2 regions of the Psychrobacillus sp. FSL H8-0487 genome follow, and region 1 is predicted to be linked to the other one. Evidence: a T-box and tRNA genes for the amino acid it is inferred to sense, from the RefSeq annotation. Region 1 holds a T-box; the other holds one or more tRNA genes.
The links. The T-box of region 1 lies ahead of tyrS (tyrosine--tRNA ligase). A T-box ahead of a tRNA ligase gene usually reads a tRNA of that ligase, here a tRNA-Tyr.

Region 2: it encodes a tRNA-Tyr, which carries the amino acid that the T-box ahead of tyrS (tyrosine--tRNA ligase) is inferred to sense. The anticodon was not compared.

What each region holds. Positions count from the first base shown of each region.
Region 1 covers NZ_JBBOZA010000001.1:2,539,208-2,542,595, forward strand. Annotated here, with positions in the region: gene MHI47_RS12920 (DUF3006 family protein) at 1-186, opposite strand, end outside; gene MHI47_RS12925 (hypothetical protein) at 386-550, shown strand; gene tyrS (tyrosine--tRNA ligase) at 611-1,873, opposite strand; T-box leader at 1,922-2,117, opposite strand; gene MHI47_RS12935 (transglycosylase domain-containing protein) at 2,217-3,388, shown strand, end outside.
Region 2 covers NZ_JBBOZA010000001.1:3,606,004-3,609,391, forward strand. Annotated here, with positions in the region: gene rocF (arginase) at 1-25, opposite strand, end outside; gene MHI47_RS18400 (GNAT family N-acetyltransferase) at 96-686, opposite strand; tRNA gene MHI47_RS18405 (tRNA-Ala) at 792-864, opposite strand; tRNA gene MHI47_RS18410 (tRNA-Gln) at 883-957, opposite strand; tRNA gene MHI47_RS18415 (tRNA-Tyr) at 964-1,047, opposite strand; tRNA gene MHI47_RS18420 (tRNA-Val) at 1,068-1,143, opposite strand; tRNA gene MHI47_RS18425 (tRNA-Thr) at 1,304-1,376, opposite strand; tRNA gene MHI47_RS18430 (tRNA-Asn) at 1,389-1,463, opposite strand; rRNA gene rrf (5S ribosomal RNA) at 1,868-1,983, opposite strand; rRNA gene MHI47_RS18440 (23S ribosomal RNA) at 2,172-3,388, opposite strand, start outside.

The sequences.
Region 1 (3,388 bases):
TTCTAGCATTTTAAAATTATAACCTGATTTATCTTGATTTATCTCTACCTCTAATAAATCTCCCTCTTTTGCATTCACTGTAAATTTGTCTTTTAAGATAACTAATTTATTTGCTTTGTTATCCTTTTCGAATAGAACAACAAAAAAGTCATCGAAATGATGTAACAGGTATCTCTTTGCACTCACTAATAACGTCCCCTCAATCTAATAATAAAAAAATGTGTTTATATTTCCAAACCTTTATCCTATTTATCATTTTATACTATTTCATGTACTTTTTTAACTAGTAATGCTTTCTTTTTGAATCTTCTTGTTAAATTTGTGACTAATTACACAAAACTGGTCAATACTAACGAAGAACTTTTAAGAAACAGGAGGATTTTCTATGAAAACAGGTAAATCAGTAAATACATCTAATAAGAAGGAAAAAGACAATGTTACAGGCGAAAGTTATTTGGAATACCAAAAGTTAAACGAGCACGAAAAGAAACAGTTACAAGTTAAAGATGGACAAAATAATCATCACGTAGATGAACGTGGTGGTTTTTAACTAATCATCTAGCTCTATAAAAAGCTACTTCCCTTATAGTATTGGGAAGTAGCTTTTATCTTATACAAACTTAATCATTTTATAGTTCTTTTTACCACGACGAATAATCATAAACTCATCTTCTAACCGGTCTGCCCCACTTACTACATATGCAACATCCGTAACTTTTTCTCCATTAATAGAAATAGCACCATTTGTTACATCTTCTCGTCCCTGGCGCTTAGATGGTGACACCGTAGCCTCAACTATGAAGTCAACAATAGATTTTTCATCTTTTGTCATCTCGACAGAAGGTACATCTTTAAATGCATCTTTCATTTCTGATGCAGTTAAGGCTTTCAAATTGCCACTAAATAATGCTTGTGAAATTCGAATTGCTTGATCCAATGCTTCTTGTCCGTGGATCAGACGAGTCATTTCCTCTGCTAAAGTTGCTTGTGCTTTTCTTAAATGGGCTTCGTTTTCAACGGTAACTTCTAAAGCTTCAATTTCTTCACGTTCCAAGAAGGTGAAGATTTTCAAGTATTTAATAACATCTGAATCTGCTGTATTAATCCAGAACTGATAAAACTCGTATGGGGATGTTTTCTTCGCATCCAACCAAACAGAACCTGATGCAGACTTACCAAATTTGGTCCCATCAGCTTTCGTTACTAATGGTATAGTAATACCGAAAGCCTTTGTATTGTCATCATGTGTTTTACGAATTACCTCTAAACCAGTAGTAATATTTCCCCATTGGTCAGAACCCCCTACTTGAACTCGGCACCCAAAATGATCGTATAGATGATTAAAATCAATTCCCTGAATTAGTGTATAGGCAAACTCAGTAAAAGAAAGTCCTGTGTCTAAACGTGAAGAGATAGAGTCTTTTCCCAGCATATAGTTAATGTTAATTAGTTTTCCAAAATCTCTCAGGAATTCAATAACATCCATAGAGCCGATCCAATCTCTGTTATTCACCATTTGTGCACCATTATCGGTATTGAAATCAAAAATTTGCTCCATTTGTTTTTTAATACCTTGAACATTCAAATCAATCTGCTCTGTTGTTTGTAATTGGCGTTCTTCTGAACGACCAGAGGGATCCCCTATCATTCCAGTTGCACCACCAACTAAAAGAATTGGTCTATGTCCATGCATTTGGAAACGTCTTAAAGTAAGAAGCGGCACAATATGTCCTATATGCATGCTATCAGCTGTAGGATCTACTCCACAGTATAATGATACTTTTTCCTTACTAAGAAGCTGTTCCATGCCCTCAGCATCGGTTTGTTGGTATAGAAGACCTCTCCAAGCTAAATCATCCAATAAATTCGTCATTAATATTGCCTCCTTAAAATAAAAAAGTCCCCACATGATAAAAAATCATGCAGGGACGCTTAATCAATTAGCGCGGTACCACCCAGCTTGAAGGAATTATTCCCTCCGCTTCAATCACCGTATCGTTGTGAGTACGTTTAACTCCAAGCCTGTAATTCGCATAATACACTGACTAGCTCTCACCAACCGCTAGCTCTCTTCACAGTATGTATAATTACTACTTCGGACTTTTCTTCGTTAAAATATATATCTATTTTACCTAATCTACATTGTATGTCAATAACTATCGTCTAACAATTAGGCTTATGGTATAATAATTCAAGATTTAGGGGGCGAGAACTGAATGAAGAAATGGCAAGAAAATATACAGAGATACAAAGAAAAAATTGATATGTGGGAGTCTACTAAATGGGCTAAGGGATTAAGAGTTTCTTCTAGTGTCATCTGGAATTTAAGTTTACTTCTTATGGTGGGTATTCTGACACTCGGAGTATTCGGTTTATCTGTAGGCGCAGGATATTTTGCTTCATTGGTAAAAGAAGAACCACTTCGTGGTAAAGATGAAATGCGCAGTGCTGTCTTTAACTATGAAGAAACATCGGAAGTTTACTTTGCCGGAGACGTGTATTTAGGTAAACTACGCACTGATTTAGAAAGAACGGAAACAAATCTATCAGAGGTTTCTCCTTATGTAATAGATGCAGTTTTAGCGACGGAAGATGAATACTTTGAAGTACATAAGGGAATTGTTCCTAAAGCAATTTTCCGCGGATTGCTTCAAGATGTATCTAACTCTGATACACAAACTGGTGGTTCTACATTAACTCAACAATTAATCAAAAACCAAATTTTAACCAATGAGGTTTCTTATGAACGTAAAGCAAAAGAAATACTATTAGCTATGCGCTTAGAACACTTCATGAACAAAGAAGAAATATTAGAAGCATATTTGAATATAATCCCCTACGGCCGAAATTCAAATGGACGAAACATCGCTGGAATTGAAACAGCGGCAAATGGAATATTCAATGTAAAAGCAAAAGATCTGACTTTACCACAAGCAGCCTACATAGCTGGTATTCCCCAAGCTCCATTTGCTTATACTCCTTTTAGACAAGGTGGAGAGATAAAAGAAGGAGAAGCTCTCCGACTTGGGATTGAACGGATGAAAATTGTTTTATTCCGAATGAATGAAACTGGTTATATTACGGATGAGGAATATAAGAATGCTGTTAGCTACGATATTACGAAAGATTTTAGAGAGCCAGAAACACTTCCTGAAGACAAGTATCCTTGGTTAACAGCTGAAGTGGAAAATAGAGTGAAAGAAATTTTAAGAGATCAGTTTGCAGAAGCTGATTCAATTGATCCTGCTCGATTAGATAATGAAAAAAAGCTTTATCAAAAGTATGATATTTTAGCACAACGTTCCATTAGTACAGATGGTTACCGTATTCATACCACTATTAATAAAGACATGTATGAAGCTATGTTAAAAGTAAGAGATGAATTCGA
Region 2 (3,388 bases), 1.1 Mb from region 1:
TAATTGATATATTTAATTTATTCATAATTTTATGCCCCCTTTAGTTCTTACATCTATTGTAAATGCTAGAGGGTGTTTGGCTCAACCAAGCATAATTACGAATATTTATTCATTAATTGAACTAGCTTGTATTTCACTTCCGACCATTCGCTATCTGTAATAGAGTAGACAACCGCATTTCGAACAAAACCATTAGATCGTATCCGTTCATTTCGCAGTATACCCTCTTTTACACCGCCAATTCGTTCAATTGCCCTTTGAGAAGATACATTTAACTCATCTGTTTTAAACTGAACACGAATTGTCCCCATTTGCTCAAAGCAATACTTTAACAATAAATATTTACACGTCGTATTTACGTGTGTACGCTGATACTGTTTCCCATAGTAAGTAGAGCCTATCTCGCAACTATAATTTGTCTGGTCTATTCCATAAATACGAGTGGTACCCATAATTTCTTTTGTTTCTGTATTTTCTACTACAAATGCAAGAGCTGTCCCCTCAACATTCATTTGGTGAATACCAACTGCCAACCACTTTTCTAGCTGTTGCTTGTTTTCTATTTTATTTAACATAAATTCAAAAATTTTGGGTTCATACAGTTCCCACAATGCTCCACTATCTGAAGTTAGTAATGGACGTAAGGTTACATCCCCATAGGTTAGTGTCTCAGTCAAATTGTACACCTCGCTTTTTATTTCATCATAAAGGAAAATGCACTATATTGAAAAGTATTTTCACCCATAAAAAAACTCTCTCAACTTTAGGTTGAAAGAGTTTTACTATATTTATGGAGCCTAGCGGGATCGAACCGCTGACCTCCTGCGTGCAAGGCAGGCGCTCTCCCAGCTGAGCTAAGGCCCCAATACTATTTGAAAAAGTTGGCTGGGGTACCTGGATTCGAACCAGGGCATGATGGAATCAAAATCCATTGCCTTACCGCTTGGCTATACCCCATTAAACTGGTGGAGGGGGACGGATTCGAACCGCCGAACCCTAAGGAGCGGATTTACAGTCCGCCGCGTTTAGCCACTTCGCTACCCCTCCAAAGCTAAATTTAAATATTATGGTGGAGGATGACGGGCTCGAACCGCCGACCCTCTGCTTGTAAGGCAGATGCTCTCCCAGCTGAGCTAATCCTCCTGGGTTTTATAAAATCTAGTACGTTATAGCATTCCATCTGGAAAAACTATTATACATTCTGTTGAAAGTATTTTCTTATTTAAATGAAAACCAGACAAGAACTATAATATCATATATCTGACATTAGGACAAGTTTTTTCCTTAAAATAAATTAATGAGAAGCTTCCAACCGGATTTGAACCGGTGACCTCTTCCTTACCATGGAAGCACTCTACCTACTGAGCTATGGAAGCAAAACAAAAAAATGGCTCCGAAGGTAGGACTCGAACCTACGACCAATCGATTAACAGTCGATTGCTCTACCACTGAGCTACTTCGGAACGTTTAATTATTTTAAAGTACAAGTATAATTATAGCAACTCTATTTAAAATTTCAAGCCTGTATTAAAAGTATATTTCAACAACTTATGTTACTCTAAAATATATCTTTGACTAGCATATATTTAGATTTTTTTTATGTTAATAAAACAGGAATTTATAAATTTTAATCGTTTGTATTCACTAATAGCTACTTAAGAAAAGCACGAAAAGTCGTTGCCGACTCTATCAATAACGTTTTTTGCACGCAGCATTAAAGTCTTCGTAAGCGACACTCGCTCGCTTCTCACGTATACCTACGCTTCTAGCCCTCTCTATTTTCTCAGTAACTGCCTGCAGCTTATTTTAATTCTGTAAACACAAAGAAGTCGTTACCGATATAACTCGGTAACGACTTCTTTTTGGTGCCCAGCGACGTCCTACTCTCACAGGGGGAAACCCCCAACTACCATCGGCGCTGAAGAGCTTAACTTCCGTGTTCGGTATGGGAACGGGTGTGACCTCTTCGCCATCATCACTAGACTTATTCGGCTTCCAATATACGGCGCATTGCGTTGTCAACTTCATTCGATCTGTCAGTCACGTACGTTAGTACGTTCCTTCCTTCTCTCACTTGTTTCCTAGCACTGCTTGTATCTTGAAACCCTCATGTAAACTAGAGTGCTTGTTCACTCAAAACTGGATAAACGACATTGTTACGTTAAACAAATTTGGTTAAGTCCTCGATCGATTAGTATTCGTCAGCTGCACGTGTCGCCACGCTTCCACCCCGAACCTATCTACCTCATCGTCTTTGAGGGATCTTACTTACTTGCGTAATGGGAAATCTCATCTTGAGGGGGGCTTCGTGCTTAGATGCTTTCAGCACTTATCCCGTCCACACATAGCTACCCAGCGATGCTCTTGGCAGAACAACTGGTACACCAGCGGTGTGTCCATCCCGGTCCTCTCGTACTAAGGACAGCTCCTCTCAAATTTCCTACGCCCACGACGGATAGGGACCGAACTGTCTCACGACGTTCTGAACCCAGCTCGCGTACCGCTTTAATGGGCGAACAGCCCAACCCTTGGGACCGACTACAGCCCCAGGATGCGATGAGCCGACATCGAGGTGCCAAACCTCCCCGTCGATGTGGACTCTTGGGGGAGATAAGCCTGTTATCCCCGGGGTAGCTTTTATCCGTTGAGCGATGGCCCTTCCATGCGGAACCACCGGATCACTAAGCCCGTCTTTCGACCCTGCTCGACTTGTAGGTCTCGCAGTCAAGCTCCCTTCTGCCTTTACACTCTTCGAATGATTTCCAACCATTCTGAGGGAACCTTTGGGCGCCTCCGTTACACTTTAGGAGGCGACCGCCCCAGTCAAACTACCCGCCTGACACTGTCTCCTACCCGGGTTACGGGTATGGGTTAGAATTTCAATACAACCAGGGCAGTATCCCACCGACGCCTCCTCCGAAGCTGGCGCTCCGGGCTCTAAGGCTCCTGCCTATCCTGTACAAGTTGCACCAAAATTCAATATCAAGCTATAGTAAAGCTCCACGGGGTCTTTCCGTCCTGTCGCGGGTAACCTGCATCTTCACAGGTACTATAATTTCACCGAGTCTCTCGTTGAGACAGTGCCCAGATCGTTACGCCTTTCGTGCGGGTCGGAACTTACCCGACAAGGAATTTCGCTACCTTAGGACCGTTATAGTTACGGCCGCCGTTTACTGGGGCTTCAATTCGCACCTTCGCTTGCGCTAAGCACTCCTCTTAACCTTCCAGCACCGGGCAGGCGTCAGCCCATATACTTCACCTTACGGTTTTGCATAGACCTGTGTTTTTGCTAAACAGTCGCCTGGGCCTATTCACTGCGGCTCTTCTAGGCTATGAACCCAAAAGAGCACCCCTTCTCCCGAAGTTACGGGGTCATTTTGCCGAGTTC